4 regions of the Pseudobacillus badius genome follow, and region 1 is predicted to be linked to each of the others. Evidence: riboswitches for the same ligand, from Rfam matches in the RefSeq annotation. Region 1 holds a riboswitch; each other region holds the start of a gene.
The links. A riboswitch is a leader RNA that binds a small molecule or an ion and turns the genes downstream of it on or off. The one in region 1 is predicted to bind S-adenosylmethionine.

Region 1 (3,869 bases):
ATGCATCATGACATATTGTTTCAGAACCTATACTAACTATACCTTTTTATTGAGACAATTTCAAGCAAAAAGCGAACATTTATTCGGTTTTTGTTTCCCGTGAAAAGAGTGGCTGGGGAACTAGAAATATCGAGGAAGAAAGAGTGGAAAAAAGAAGAAAAAAAGAACTCCTGCCTCTTTATTTTATCATAAAGAAGCAGGAGAAGGTAATTTTAAGCCGGGAAAAATTCGCTTAATTTCAGCTTTCGACAGCTACACCGGTTGCTTTTTCGATAGCCTGATTCAAGTCTGCAATCAGGTCTTCCGTTGATTCTAATCCAATAGACAGGCGGATCATTTCCTCTTTTGTGCCTGATTTTTTCAATTCTTCACTGCTTAGCTGCTGGTGTGTCGTGGAAGCCGGATGGATAATCAGAGATTTGCCGTCACCAACGTTAGCTACATGCGACCACAGCTTAATATTATCAATCACTTTTTTGCCCGCTTCCCGTCCGCCTTTAATGCCGAACACGACAATCGAGCCGAACGTATGGCTTAAATATTTCTTTGCCAGCTCATGAGATGGATGGTCTTCGAGGCTTGGATGTGACACCCAGTCTACTGCCGGATGATTTTTCAAATAATCCACGATGGCAAGCGTGTTCTCATGATGGCGCTGGATGCGCAAATGCAGCGTTTCTAGCCCTTGAAGAAGCAAGAAAGCGCTGTTGGCACTTAAAGCCGGACCGAAATCCCGCAATAACTGCACACGTAGTTTAATCGCAAAGGCCGGGCCTTCTAAATCTGCATATCTTAATCCGTTATAGGATTCGTCCGGCTCAGTAAAGCCAGGGAATTTTTCGCTGTTCCAATCAAATGTTCCTCCGTCTACGACTACGCCGCCAATCACCGTACCGTGGCCGCTAATCCACTTCGTTGCAGAATGAACGACAATGTCTGCTCCCCTTGTCAGCGGATTAGCCCCGTACGGAGAAGCAAACGTATTGTCGACAATCAAAGGGATGCCGTTTTCATGAGCGATGTCCGCCACTTTCTCCACATCAAGCACATTTAAGGAAGGATTGCCGATAATTTCTCCAAAAAGGGCTTTCGTCTTTGGCGTAATCGCCTTTCGGAAGTTCTCCGGATCTGTAGAATCTACAAACTTTACATTGATTCCGTATTTAGGAAGCGTGTTGGCAAACAAGTTGTATGTACCGCCATATAAGTTAGCAGCAGCTACAATTTCATCGCCGGCATGAGCCAAATTCAATATTGAAAAAGAGATAGCTGCCATTCCTGACGACAGCGCCACAGCCGCTGCTCCCTTCTCCAATAAAGCTACCCGTTTTTCAAATACGTCTACCGTCGGATTGGTAATGCGCGTATAAATATTTCCCGGCTTTTGTAAAGCGAATAAGGCGTTGGCATGATCGGTGTCTTCGAATACATAAGAAGTTGTTTCGTAAATCGGCACAGCCCGCGCACCTGTTACCGGATCAGGCACTTGTCCTCCATGAAGTAAAATTGTTTCCTTGTTCCATTGTTCGTTTGTCATTGTCAATTCCTCCTAATCTATTGAAAAAACGTAAACAGCCCGAGAAAAATCAAAAGCCCTCTTCTTTTAAGAAGAGGGCTTTATTAACAGGGTCCTCCTCTTATCTCTCAGGCTATCACACCTGCAGGATTTAGCACCGTTTCAGGCAAATTGCCTGAAGGTTGCCGGGCTTCATAGGGCCTAGTCCCTCCGCCGCTCTCAATAAGAGTGTTTGTATTTAATTAAGTAAGTGATAACTCTTGCTGTTTATTATATAGGAGGTTGATCAGAATAGTCAATAATATTCGGAATGTTTTTATTTGTTGCGAGCAAGTGCCGCCAGCAAATAGTGGCAGCCATATTTAACTGAGCGCTTTCTGATTCCTTCCCGGCTTCCCGCCAGTTCCAGCTTGAATGCTTTTGTTTGATCATACTTAGAAGAAAGTCCGATCCATACAGTGCCCGGCGGCTGTCCTTCTGCTTCTCCTGGACCTGCCACACCTGTAAAGCTGATGCCGAAATCGGCCTTCAACAATTGGCGGGCATTCTCTGCCAGCTCAATGGCACATTCCGCGCTGATGGCTCCATGGCGAGTGAGCGTTTCCTTTTTCACTTGCACGAGCGCTTCTTTTGCTTCGTTGGAATAACAAACGATTCCGCCCTTAAAAAAGCTGCTCGCTCCCGGAATAGCTGTTATTTCACTTTGAAACAACCCGCCGGTTAAGCTTTCGGCGGCAGCTACCGTATGAGACGTTTCTTTTAAGCGCTCCGCCAGCTCGCGGGCAATCGTTGTATCATTGTAGCCATAGAAATACTCGCCTACCCGTCTCAGGATTTCTTCTTCCGCCTCCTGTATCATCTGCAAGGCGGCTGATTCTGACTCATGCTTGGCAGTAATTCGGAGTGTTACCTCGCCATCCCCTGCAAGCGGAGCAATCGTCGGATTTTGCTGGGCAAGCAGCAAATCTTCCACTTCTGTTTCCAAAGCGGACTCTCCGATGCCAAAGAATCTCAGTACCCGTGATTCAATTTTTTCCACTTTCTCAAGCACATTGAGAAGAGCCGGCTTTCCGTACTCAATAAACATCGGCTGCATTTCCCGAGGCGGTCCCGGCAGCAGCATGTAGAAGCGCTTCTCCCCTTTAATCATCATCCCGGGCGCCATCCCATGGTCATTCGCCAAAACAAGGCTTCCTTCCATCACGAGAGCTTGCTTTTTATTATTGGGAGTCATTGGTCGCTTCGTTCTCTTAAAGTAATTTTCAATGCTCTTTAAAGCCTCATCATTGTAGACGAGCGGCCGGCCGATATGGGCAGCGATCGCTTCTTTCGTTAGATCATCCTTCGTGGGGCCAAGCCCTCCCGTAAATATCAGAAGGTCTGCTCTTTCTTCTGCCTGCTTGACGGCATCAAGCAACCGGCTGCTGTTGTCTCCAACAACTGTATGATAATAAACATTAATGCCGATTTCAGCCAGATGCTGGGACAAGAACTGGGCATTCGTATTTGTAATTTGCCCAAGCAGCAGCTCGGAACCGACAGCAATAATTTCTGCATTCATTCTCTTCATCTCCTCTTTTCTTCAGGCGGCAACCAATACGGCCGGGTATTAGAAACGGCCGCTCTCACGAATTCAGCTCGCTTTTAAAAACAAAGCTGTTCCTTAAGTGCCGACATCTTGCTTTCTTCTCTAAGCTTTGCATAGACAGAGAGAAAGCAGCAGCCTTACACCTTGGAACAGCCTTTTTGCTTATTTTGAATGTTTAAATACTCCGCGGTTCAGATAGAAATAATCCCATCCTGACCAAATAGTAAAGAATGCTGCAACCCAAAGGGCCCAATCGGCAAACGGGATGCCTAACGCTTCAAATGGGGCATTATGAAGCAATAAAGCAGCAATCGCAATAATTTGCGTCCATGTCTTGATTTTTCCAAGCATGTTAGCTGCCACTACTTCTCCCTCTCCTGCCAAAATCAGCCGCAGGCCGGTCACCGCAAATTCGCGGCTAATAATAATAATGACAATCCAGGAAGCGGCTAAACCAAAATCAACAAGGACGATCAGGGCTGCTGAGACAAGCAGTTTATCAGCCAGCGGATCTAAAAATTTCCCCAGGTTAGTGACCAGGTTCAGCTTTCTTGCATAATACCCGTCAATCCAATCTGTTGTGGAGGCTACAATAAACAGCATGGCTCCCCAAAAGTGGGCCGCAGGCATTGTAGTTCCTAAAATGGTTAAGCTCCCCCAGTTAAAGTCTGCGAGCATGATCACCAGAAACAGCGGGATCATTAAAATTCTTGAAACTGTAATCTTATTCGGTAAATTCACGATGGACCCTCCAACTATTCTATC
Region 2 (3,869 bases), on a different contig from region 1:
ATGGTGCTCCATTGCTCCATGAATCATCATGATAACACCTTTCGGCTGTTGTTCTGTTTCCCATTTCCACATCACGCATCTTCCTCCGGCTTTTTATAGTCCTATACTTTTTTACCTTCTATTATACAAACCAAATCGTTTTAGATAAAATAATAAGCAAATCCAATTCTGTTTTCCTTTGCGGGAACATGAAAGAAGGAGAGAAAAAGATGATCTATCCTTACAATAACAAAACACCTGAGATTGCTGAATCTGCCTACATAGCTGATTATGTAACCATTACCGGCGACGTGACAATCGGCGAAGAAACCAATATTTGGTTCAACACTTCGATACGTGGAGATGTCGCTCCGACAGTGATTGGCAGCAAAGTAAGCATTCAAGACAATTCTGTGCTTCACCAAAGCCCAAACAACCCGCTTATCATTGAAGATGAAGTAACAATCGGCCACCAAGTGATTCTTCATAGCTGTAAAATTCGAAAGCAAGCGCTGATCGGCATGGGCTCCATTATTCTTGACAATGCAGAAATTGGGGAAGGAGCTTTTATTGGAGCCGGCAGCCTTGTTCCTCAAGGAAAAGTCATTCCCCCTCATTCTGTCGCCTTTGGACGGCCGGCGAAAGTGATCCGTCCAGTGAATGAGGAGGACAAAAAAGACATGGAACGCATCGTTAGAGAATACGTTGAAAAAGGCCAATATTACAAAAGCATACAAAAAAATCCTGAGGGCTAAGCAGTCCCCAGGATTTTTTCTTTTGATTAATTTGCCGCCTGGCTTTTCAGAATTTCAGCCTTGTCTGTTCTTTCCCAAGGAAGGTCGACATCCACACGGCCGAAGTGTCCGTACGCTGCTGTTTGTTTGTAGATTGGACGGCGAAGGTCAAGCATATTGATAATGCCTGCCGGACGCAAATCAAAGTTGCTGCGCACAAGTTCAACAAGCGCTTCTTCAGAAACCTTGCCCGTGCCAAACGCATCAATCGCAATCGAAACAGGCTGAGCCACACCGATTGCATAAGCAAGCTGAACTTCACATTTATCAGCAAGACCGGCAGCTACAATATTTTTCGCTACATAACGAGCGGCATAGGCTGCTGAACGGTCTACTTTTGTCGGATCTTTACCGGAGAAGGCACCGCCGCCGTGACGTGCATAACCGCCATACGTATCAACGATAATCTTGCGGCCGGTTAACCCAGCATCTCCCTGAGGTCCGCCAATCACAAAGCGGCCTGTCGGATTAATAAAGAATTTTGTATTTTCATCAATTAATTCAGCAGGAACAACCGGATCAATGACATGTTGGCGCAAATCGCTTTGAATTTGCTCAAGCGTCACTTCTGGATGATGCTGTGTGGAAATAACAATTGTATCGATTCTTACCGGCTTGTCGTTTTCATCATATTCAACTGTCACTTGTGTTTTTCCGTCCGGACGCAAATAAGAAAGTGTTTCTTCTTTTCTCACCTTTGTCAGCTGACGGGATAATTTATGAGCTAGGGAAATTGGCAGCGGCATTAATTCTGCTGTTTCATTACAAGCAAAACCAAACATTAACCCTTGGTCTCCCGCACCGATCGCTTCGATTTCTTCATCGCTCATCTGGCCTTCACGTGCTTCAAGCGCAACGTCTACTCCTGCCGCAATATCCGGGGACTGTTCATCGATAGATGTCAGCACGCCGCAAGTATCCGCATCAAAGCCATACTTGGCACGCGTGTAGCCAATCTCTCTGATGGTTTCCCGAACAATTTTATTAATATCGACATAAGAAGAGGTTGTAATCTCCCCCGCTACGAGCACAAGCCCAGTGGTAACAGATGTTTCTGCTGCTACACGTGCATTTGGATCTTTTGATAAGATTTCATCCAGGATTGCATCGGAAATTTGATCGCAAATCTTATCCGGATGCCCTTCAGTGACTGACTCTGAAGTAAAGAGACGACGATTGTTAGTCATGAAACTTCCTCCTTAAAAATGATCAACTGACTGCCGATCGTTAATGGTACGGTACTCATTTCCCCTAAGTTTATCCTTTTAAAATAAAAAAACCCCTCCTGAAATAAAGAGAGGAAAGGTTGGTCTTATCAACATAGGCCTTTCACTCTTATCGTTCAAGGTTTTGCCCTTGCTGCAGGTTAGCACCTTTGTCTTGAATACCACTTATATTCATAAGTACTGACAGTCAGGATAACTGACAGTCAATCAAGCAGGTTGCCGGGCTTCATCGGGCCTGTCCCCTCCGCCAGCTCAGGATAAGAGTATCCGTTCAAGGTTACATAATACGAAATCCAATCAGTAATGTCAACTGCTTTAGCGTAAAAAATTCCTTGTTTTTTCAGTTTCTTTTTATAGAAAATCGGACAAGATTAAATAAAAAATGTCACAAAAAAAATAAGTGAATAGTATAGACTATTAAACGTAATGTGTTATACTAATTTTTGAGCAAATACTGAGAGAACAACTACTTAAATTCAGATAAAGGATGGTTATTAATTTATGAAGACTGCAAGCGTTTCAAGCGAAATTCTGGAACTTTTAAAAGGTGGCAACGTAACAATGCAGCCATCTGTACCGTTGCTCGTAGAAAAAGTACTGAATCGCAAAGAAGGCGTGTTAACTGCTTCTGGAGCGGTTCGTGCCGAAACAGGCAAATACACTGGACGTTCTCCTAAAGATAAATTTATCGTTGAGGAGCCATCAGTAAAAGATAAAATTGATTGGGGCACAGTGAATGAACCGATTTCTGCTGAGGTGTTTGATCAATTATACACGAAAGTGATCAATTATTTAAAGGAAAGAGAAGAATTATTTGTTTTCAAGGGATTTGCAGGAGCGGACCCGGCTCACCGCCTACCGATCCAAGTCATCAACGAATATGCTTGGCATAACCTGTTTGCCCATCAGCTGTTCATCCGCCCATCGGAGGAAGAATTAAAAAGCCATCAAGCCGGCTTTACGATTGTTTCTGCTCCGAACTTTAAAGCAGACCCTGCAGTAGATGGAACGAGATCAGAAGCATTTATCATCATTTCTTTTGAGCGCCGCATCGTTTTGATCGGCGGAACGGAATATGCAGGAGAAATGAAAAAATCTATTTTCTCTGTCATGAACTTCTTGCTTCCTGAAAACGACATTCTATCTATGCATTGCTCAGCCAATGTAGGCTATGAAGGCGATGTTGCTTTATTCTTCGGACTTTCCGGCACAGGAAAAACAACATTAAGCGCAGATCCAAACCGCCGTTTAATCGGGGATGACGAGCATGGCTGGTCTGCTAACGGGGTATTCAACATTGAAGGCGGCTGCTATGCAAAAACGATTGGCCTTTCCCGTGAAAAAGAACCGCAAATTTTTGATGCGATCCGTTTCGGTTCCGTTCTTGAAAATGTTGTACTGGATGAAAATTCCCGTATTCCGAATTACAACGACAACCGCTTAACAGAAAATACGCGCGCCGCTTACCCGCTGCAAGCTATTGACAACATTGTTGACCCAAGCGTAGCCGGCCATCCAAATACAATTATTTTCTTAACAGCTGATGCGTTCGGCATCTTGCCTCCAATCAGCAAATTAACGAAAGAGCAAGCAATGTACCATTTCTTGAGCGGTTACACATCTAAACTTGCTGGTACAGAGCGTGGAGTGACATCTCCGCAAGCAACCTTCTCTACTTGCTTCGGCTCGCCATTCCTTCCGCTTGAGGCTACACGCTATGCGGAAATGCTCGGCAAGAAAATCGATGAGCACAACGTTCAAGTTTTCCTTGTGAACACAGGCTGGACTGGCGGCGAATACGGTGTCGGTTCCCGCATGAAGCTGGCTTATACACGGGCTATGGTGCAAGCAGCTCTTGAAGGCGAATTAA
Region 3 (3,869 bases), on a different contig from region 1:
AAGGCTTTTATATTTTTTAGAGTAAACACCGATCGGTTCAATATGAACGCCGCCGGCATTTACAAAGTCATAGCCATTCTCTTTCTTTTGCCCTTCAAGATAAGGGATGTGCTGGAAATAGTTTGCATCCAGATCTCCTTCTTCTAAAGACTTGTTTGGAAGCACGTAATCCTGAAATGTTTCAATTTTGAGGTCATAGCCTTTTTTCTCAAGCAACGGCTTAGCTTCTTCCAAAATGACTGCATGCGGAACATTGGATGCGCCAATGACGATTTCCTTATCATCCTTGCCGCCGTCTTTTCCTGCTTTCTCGTCTTTCTTATCATCTGAGCCGCCGCAGGCAGCAAGTGCAAATACTGCCAATGCAGTTAACAAAGCAAGTAACCATTTTTTCATTGTATTCCCCTCCTGAATATTTATCTCTTATCTAGTCTGTTGGTAATCAAGTCACCAATCATCTGAATCACAAACACGATAATTAAAATGACAACTGTTGCAACTAACATGACATCACTACGGCTCCGCTGGAATCCATCCAGGTAAGCGAGGTTTCCAAGACCGCCGGCGCCGATCACACCTGCCATCGCCGTATAGCCTACGAGAGCAATGGCGGTTACAGTAATTCCGGAAACAAGAGCCGGCATCGATTCCGGGAGCAGCACTTTGAAAATGATCGTACTTGTTTTTGCCCCCATCGCCCGTGCCGCTTCAATGACGCCTTTATCAATTTCCCGCAGACCAATTTCTACCATTCGTGCATAGAAGGGGGCTGCGCCAATAATAAGGGCGGGGAGCGCAGCATTCTCACCAATCATTGTACCGATCAGTGCTTTTGTAAATGGGATTAATAAAATGATTAGTATAATAAAAGGAATCGAACGGAAAATATTGACGAAAGCAGAGACAATACTATACATCGCTTTATTTTCCCAAATATTCCCTTTAGCTGTTAAAAATAACAGCAAACCGAGCAGTATACCCAGGATAAAAGTCGCCAATACAGATACGCCTGTCATATAAAGCGTTTCGTTGGTCGCTTCCCATATCTTTTCCCAATCTACGTTAGGGAACCATTGTTCAAGCATGGCTGATCACCTCCGAGCTGACTTCTTGCTTGTCGAGATAAGCCACCGCTTTCGCCAGTTCCTCCTGCTCGCCCGTCAAATGAACGAACAGCGAACCATACGCTCCGTTTTGCGTTTGAGAGACTTTCCCTTGTACGATATTTACCGCAATATTGAATTGGCGGATTAAATTTGTAATGACCGGCTGCTCTGCGTTTTCGCCGATAAATGTAAGCTTAACCACTTTGCCTTCAGGAAACTGTTCCAGCAAGTGGGCAATCGTTTCTTTGGATTCCTCCAATTCTGTTACTTGCTGAACAAACCGCTTGGTAATTGGCTGCTCCGGCGATTTAAACACGCTCAGCACCGGTCCAAGCTCGACAACGCGTCCAGCTTCCATGACAGCGACCCGGTGGCAAATCTTCCGGATCACATGCATTTCATGAGTGATGAGCACAATTGTCAGGCCGAGGCGCTTATTAATGTCCACAAGCAGATCTAAGATAGCATCTGTTGTTTGTGGATCAAGCGCTGATGTCGCTTCATCGCATAAAAGCACTTTCGGATCATTGGCGAGCGCCCTGGCAATACCGACGCGCTGCTTTTGTCCGCCGCTCAACTGTGAAGGATAGGAATCTCCCCTTCCTTCAAGACCAACTAGCTTAATCAGCTCCTCTACCTTCTTCAGCCGCTCCTCTTTGGCTACACCGGCAATCTCCAATGGAAAAGCAATATTGTCCCGCACGGTTCTGGACCAGAGAAGGTTGAAGTGCTGGAAGATCATCCCGATTTCCTGACGGGCTTGACGCAATTCTCTCCCCTTGATTTTTGACATTTCCCTGCCGGCTACCACAACCGAACCGGAAGATGGCGTTTCTAAGCCGTTGAACATGCGGATCAATGTACTCTTTCCGGCTCCGCTGTAACCGATGATGCCAAAAATCTCTCCTTTATCTATCGTTAAATCAATATCATCTACTGCCGTCACTTTTCCATTTTTTGTGGAAAAGACTTTCTTCACGTTTTCTATTGAAATCATTCGGCGGTTTTCCTCCATTCCACCCAGAAAATAAAAAGCCTTTCTGCAAAATGAGCAGAAAGGCGTAATTTAACAGGTTCCTTTCTCTCATCTCCCAAAGCACGGGGCTTTGTGTGAATTGGCACCTTTTCAACAAGCAATTTGCTGCTGACGGTTGCCGGGCTTCATCGGGCACATCCCTCCACCTCTCTTGATAAGAGCAGTATGCAGTATATTCTTCTTAGTGGAATTGATTTTATCATTATTCCTCGAAAATTGTCAATGACTCTTTCTAAAAATGTTTTTTCATGCACTGTCAGATGTTTCATAATAAGGACGGCACAACCAGAGCAAGGATTCAAACCACAGTTTCACCTGGTAAAAACCTGATACTTCCACCGCTCCCATGGCTTCATACAAGCGCAGCTGCCCTTGGCCTTCTAAAAGGGGCTCCACTCTTCCTGTCAGCTTTAAATGCCAATGATCTGTGCTTTCCTTTGAAAATTCCATCCCTTGATGACTGATCACCAGCAGCCAGCTTTCCTCTTCTCCTGTTAACAGGACACGCACCGGTTCGAGCGGGAGCAATGGCCAGATATGCGTTCTTCCCTGGCAAGCTGCCTGTACAGACGCTAACTTTTCTTTCATTTTTATTTCCCCCTCTGCTCTCTTTCACTTTAACTATAACTTCCAAGCAAAGGGGAAATTTCCTTTATTAATTGCTCGACAAAGTGCGCGCTGTCCAGCGCATGTTTTGACAAAATGAATGCGAAGCAAACGAAAGCATCAGCGTACTGGATGCACAGGGCTGTCCTAAAAAAAGCCGTTCCCATCAAGGAAACGGCTTTCAAGTATATTGATTCAGCTTTTCATATATATAAGGTACAGATTGGAAAGCATAAATTTTTTCCATCAGTTGTCCTTCTTGAAAAATCAGCAGGCAGGGCACGCTTTCCACACCATAGCGAATAGCAAACTCTTCATGATAATTTACATCCAGTCGAGCCCATGCAAAATGGCGGGCAATCTTCTCTGCAACCTCTACCATTTTCCCTGCGAGCTGGCAAGTTCCGCATAGCGGAGTGTATGCATAAACAGCTGCTAAACGGTTTGATTCGATCATGCCGCTGATCTCTTGTTCCTTCTGCATGTTATCCATCCTTTTGCAAAAACTCTCCGTGTACATCAATATTGGCGCCAAGCAGCACAGAAGCCAGATGACGGTAGGGAGCGGTAGCAACTTCTTTATAGACGCGGTCAATATATAAATGGCGGGCTTCAGGCAACTCGCGAATAAATTGCCGGCGCAGCTTTTCCCCTGCCTGATCGGCATCCACAAGGATGTAGACATCATGTCCTTCCAGGATATCAATCAGCTCATCCATCCGGCTTAATCCGATTGTGCCATTGGTACAAATGATTTCTACAGGTTCTCTCACAATCTCCTGTACTTTCTTCCGGTCTGAAGCCCCTTCCACAATAATTGTTTTTTCTGTACGCATACATATCCCTCCACCGTCTGAATATCTTGCCTTACAGTTCGACCTGTCTTTGTTGGGCACTTTAAAAAATGGCAAAAGAACACTTCCTGAGCTGGAAGTGTTCTTTGATCACTAATTAATCTTCCTGTGTCATTTCGTCATACTGCTCAGCGGTCATTAAGTTGTCCAGTTGAGCAGAATCAGATAATTCGACAACGACCATCCATGCTTTCTCATATGGTGATTCGTTCACGAATTCAGGATTATCGTCAAGCTCCTCGTTGACTTCAACCACTTTTCCGCTGA
Region 4 (3,869 bases), on a different contig from region 1:
TTCTCTCAATTTCCTCTTTTACCCCATTCAACCGCCTGTTCACTTCTTCAGCGGGCTTATCTAATTCCCGGTAACATACCGTAATAAAGTCTTTTGCTTTCTGCCATAATTGTTTATTCATCTATTTACCGCCCTGTACATCATATTTACTGACAGTATACCATTGTTCGGTTTTCTGCTTTGTGACAACTTGAAGAAATCAGCCGCTGTACAGGTGCTTGGGCCCTATCCTTCTATTGCTGATGAATTGGGGTACAGCAATGCCAATTAAGATGAGCGTAATGCCGGCTGCTTGCCCAAACGTCAGGTGTTCACCAACGATGAACATCGCCCCGATCATAGCTGCTGGCAGCTCTGCCGCGCCAAGAATCGTTGCCATCCCCGGTTCAACGTGCGGCGTGCCGAGCGCAAACAGAATAACGGGCACGAGCACTCCGAGCAGTCCGACAAGCACCCCGTACTTCCATAAGCCGCCAGTTAACGTGCCGTCCGTGATAAAAGCCGGCGACACAAATAAAAAAGCCGTCAACAGCCCGCCGGCAGAAATAATAAAGCTTTTTTGAATAGCCGGTACTTCTTTTCCTGCCTTTCCGCTGAAGAAAAGGAATAAAGCAAACGTCAAGGCCGCCAAAAAGCCGGAAGCAATCCCTTTTGTGTGGCCGGTCCAGTCCATCCCTTCTGAAGATATTCCAGCGGCAAGAAGAGTGCCTGCCCACAACAGCAGAGCTGAAACGATCTTTGCACCAGATGGAAGAGCTTTCAAGTATAAGGATTCAATGAAAATCCCCATCCAGGTGAATTGAAAAAGCAGAACAATGGCAATAGAAGCCGAAAGATCTTGAATGCTCGTTGCGTAGAACACACCTGTTAAGCTTAACAGCACTCCCAGTCCAAGCAGCGCAGCTACTTGCTTGAATGTCAATGAAATGCGGGTCGTCAGCAAGAAAGGAATGAGCAGCAAAAGAAGGCCAAAAAGATATTGCGAGCCTGTCATCTGGCTCGCCTGGTAGCCTGCATTGGTTGCCAGCTTTACAACAGAGGCTTGGACTCCATAGCTGCAGGCCCCCGCTAAAATGAATAATGAATAACGAAGCTGATTCAACTTGACTCCTCCTTTATCTAATCTTCTTATTAGACAATGAGTCTAATAACCTGGTTGCCTTTTAAAAGTATATCCTTTCCATCGTTTATCCAACAATCCCTATAGAATATTCAAAATTTTCTATTGACTAATTTCAGCGAAAAAGATATGATATGTTCAATTCTTTTACTAATTGCATATCAACTTATTTCTTATCAAGAGAAGCCGAGGGGTCTGGCCCTATGACGCTTCAGCAACCAGCCGTTAGCGGGCCGAGGTGCTAAATCCAGCAAACTGCTTTGTCAGTTTGGAAGATAAGAAGGATCAAACATTTCCAATGTAAAGCCTTCTTAATTTTATTAAGAAGGCTTTTTCTTATGATTAAAGGAAAATCCAGAAAGGATGGACAGCATGAAATTATTAGATAGACTGCAAACCGAAGTGCTGACAGCTGACGGTGCCATGGGCACCCTCCTCTATTCCTACGGCATTGATTTCTGTTATGAGGAACTCAACGTGGAAAAACCCGAAATTATTGAAAAAATTCACCTTGACTATATACAAGCCGGCGCAGATATTATTCAAACTAACACCTATAGCGCCAATGCCTTGAAGCTTGCCAGATACGGGATGGAAAACCGTACAGAGGAACTGAACAAAGCGGCCGTGCGCATTGCCAAGCAAGCAGCCGCACCTGAGCAGCGGTTTGTGTTAGGAACGATCGGCGGCATAAGAGGCATTCGAAAAAGCAGCGCCTCTCTTTCTGAGATAAAATCAGCTTTTCAGCAGCAAGCAGAGGCGATTTTACAAGAATCCCCCGATGGTCTCCTGCTGGAAACCTATTATGATTTTGAAGAGTTAACCACTGTTTTGCAATTGCTGCGCAAGGTCACGGACTTGCCAATCGTTTCCCAAGTGTCTATGCATGAACCCGGCATTTTGCAAAACAGACTTTCATTAAACGAAGCTTTCAAGCAACTGGAATCCTTAGGGGCAGACATTGTAGGCGTCAACTGCCGCCTTGGCCCTTACCACACCATCCAGGCACTTGAAGAGGTGACGCTTCCTGAAAAAGCCTTTTTATCCGCCTACCCTAACGCAGGCCTTCTTGATGTCGAAGACGGACGGGTCGTCTATGAGTCTGAAGCCGACTACTTTGGCCAGGCTGCTGTTCAACTGCGCAATGAAGGAGTCCGGCTCATTGGCGGCTGCTGCGGAACCACGCCCAAACACATCGAAGCAGCCAAAAAAGCACTCACTGGCCTCGCGCCGATTACCGAGAAAAAAGTCATTGCCCAAAAACCGATTGTCATCAAAGAACCTGCCCCTTTGGTTGTACCGCCGCTCCATGAACAGGTCAAAAAAGAACGGACGATTATTGTGGAGCTTGATACGCCCAAGCATTTAGATACAGCTGCTTATATTAAAGGAGCTAAGGCATTGCAGCAAACAGGCATGGCTGCTATTACAATGGCAGATAATTCTCTTGCCTCTCCGCGCGTGAGCAATTTAGCGATGGGTTCTTTGCTGAAGGTACAGCACCACATCCGTCCGCTTGTCCATATCACCTGCCGAGACCGGAATCTGATTGGTTTGCAATCCCATCTCATGGGGCTTCACGCTCTTGGGCTGCACGACGTCCTTGCGATCACTGGAGACCCCACAAAAGTTGGCGATTTCCCGGGGGCAACCTCTGTCTATGATGTATCCAGCATGGAACTCATTCAATTGATTAAACAGTTGAACGAAGGCATTTCGTTTTCAGGAAAGCCGCTGAAACAAAAAGCGAACTTCTCAGTTGCCGCGGCCTTTAACCCGAATGTGCGTATACTGGACCGGGCTGTCAAGCGCTTGGAGAAAAAAATCGCGTGCGGAGCTGATTATTTCATTACCCAGCCCGTCTTTACTAAAGAAAAGATTGTTGAAATATATGAAGCGACGAAGCATTTGCCAACACCGATTTTTCTTGGCATCATGCCGCTGACAAGCTCAAGAAACGCTGAATTCCTTCATCATGAAGTGCCCGGCATCAAGCTCTCAGAAGAAACGCTGGCCAGAATGAAAGCATATGAGCATGATAAGGAAGCCGCTGCACGAGAAGGCGTGACGATTGCGAAAGAATTGATCGATACAGCTGCCAAGCTGTTTAACGGTATCTATATTATTACACCTTTTATGCGTTATGATATGTCCATTGAATTGATCCATTACATCGAAGAGTTAGATGGAAAAACAAAGGAAAGAGGGATCCCTCATGCCGAAACAATATCCAATTGAACAAGAGCTGGAAAAACGAATTTTATTTTTAGACGGCGCTATGGGAACAATGCTCCAACAGGCCAATTTGACAGAAAACGATTTTGGCGGCGAACAATATGACGGCTGCAATGAATACTTAAATCTCACTGCCCCTCATGTCATTGAAAAGATTCATCGCGATTATTTAGCAGCCGGCACTGACATTATTGAAACCAACTCTTTTGGCGGTACCCCGCTTGTATTAAATGAGTATAATCTTGGTGATAAAGCCTATGAAATTAATAAACGGGCAGCAGAAATTGCCCGCCAGTGCGCAGATGAATTTTCGACGCCTGACCATCCCCGCTATGTCGCCGGCGCCATTGGGCCCACAACGAAAACCTTGTCCGTCACAGGCGGCATTGACTTTGACACATTGAGCACGAACTTTGAATTACAGGCAACCGCCTTGATTGACGGCGGCTGCGATGTGATTTTAATGGAAACGAGCCAGGATATGCTAAATGTCAAGGCGGGTATTCTCGGAATT

Region 2: another riboswitch for S-adenosylmethionine. It lies ahead of metK (methionine adenosyltransferase); the one in region 1 lies ahead of B1A98_RS02285 (O-acetylhomoserine aminocarboxypropyltransferase/cysteine synthase family protein).
Region 3: another riboswitch for S-adenosylmethionine. It lies ahead of B1A98_RS15830 (methionine ABC transporter ATP-binding protein); the one in region 1 lies ahead of B1A98_RS02285 (O-acetylhomoserine aminocarboxypropyltransferase/cysteine synthase family protein).
Region 4: another riboswitch for S-adenosylmethionine. It lies ahead of B1A98_RS14305 (bifunctional homocysteine S-methyltransferase/methylenetetrahydrofolate reductase); the one in region 1 lies ahead of B1A98_RS02285 (O-acetylhomoserine aminocarboxypropyltransferase/cysteine synthase family protein).

The regions. Positions count from the first base shown of each region.
Region 1 is NZ_MWMM01000001.1:467,052-470,920, reverse strand. It holds gene B1A98_RS02285 (O-acetylhomoserine aminocarboxypropyltransferase/cysteine synthase family protein) at 239-1,537, opposite strand; SAM riboswitch class I at 1,635-1,745, opposite strand; gene B1A98_RS02280 (competence/damage-inducible protein A) at 1,833-3,077, opposite strand; gene pgsA (CDP-diacylglycerol--glycerol-3-phosphate 3-phosphatidyltransferase) at 3,267-3,845, opposite strand.
Region 2 is NZ_MWMM01000008.1:15,093-18,961, reverse strand. It holds gene B1A98_RS13370 (alpha/beta hydrolase) at 1-72, opposite strand, end outside; gene B1A98_RS13365 (gamma carbonic anhydrase) at 210-734, shown strand; gene metK (methionine adenosyltransferase) at 761-1,960, opposite strand; SAM riboswitch class I at 2,106-2,263, opposite strand; gene pckA (phosphoenolpyruvate carboxykinase (ATP)) at 2,501-3,869, shown strand, end outside.
Region 3 is NZ_MWMM01000012.1:60,481-64,349, reverse strand. It holds gene B1A98_RS15840 (MetQ/NlpA family ABC transporter substrate-binding protein) at 1-396, opposite strand, end outside; gene B1A98_RS15835 (methionine ABC transporter permease) at 417-1,085, opposite strand; gene B1A98_RS15830 (methionine ABC transporter ATP-binding protein) at 1,078-2,103, opposite strand; SAM riboswitch class I at 2,188-2,303, opposite strand; gene B1A98_RS15825 (hypothetical protein) at 2,389-2,730, opposite strand; gene B1A98_RS15820 (thioredoxin family protein) at 2,930-3,232, opposite strand; gene B1A98_RS15815 (toprim domain-containing protein) at 3,234-3,584, opposite strand; gene gcvH (glycine cleavage system protein GcvH) at 3,700-3,869, opposite strand, start outside.
Region 4 is NZ_MWMM01000009.1:69,753-73,621, reverse strand. It holds gene B1A98_RS14315 (nitric oxide synthase oxygenase) at 1-121, opposite strand, end outside; gene B1A98_RS14310 (EamA family transporter) at 200-1,102, opposite strand; SAM riboswitch class I at 1,291-1,402, shown strand; gene B1A98_RS14305 (bifunctional homocysteine S-methyltransferase/methylenetetrahydrofolate reductase) at 1,493-3,358, shown strand; gene metH (methionine synthase) at 3,336-3,869, shown strand, end outside.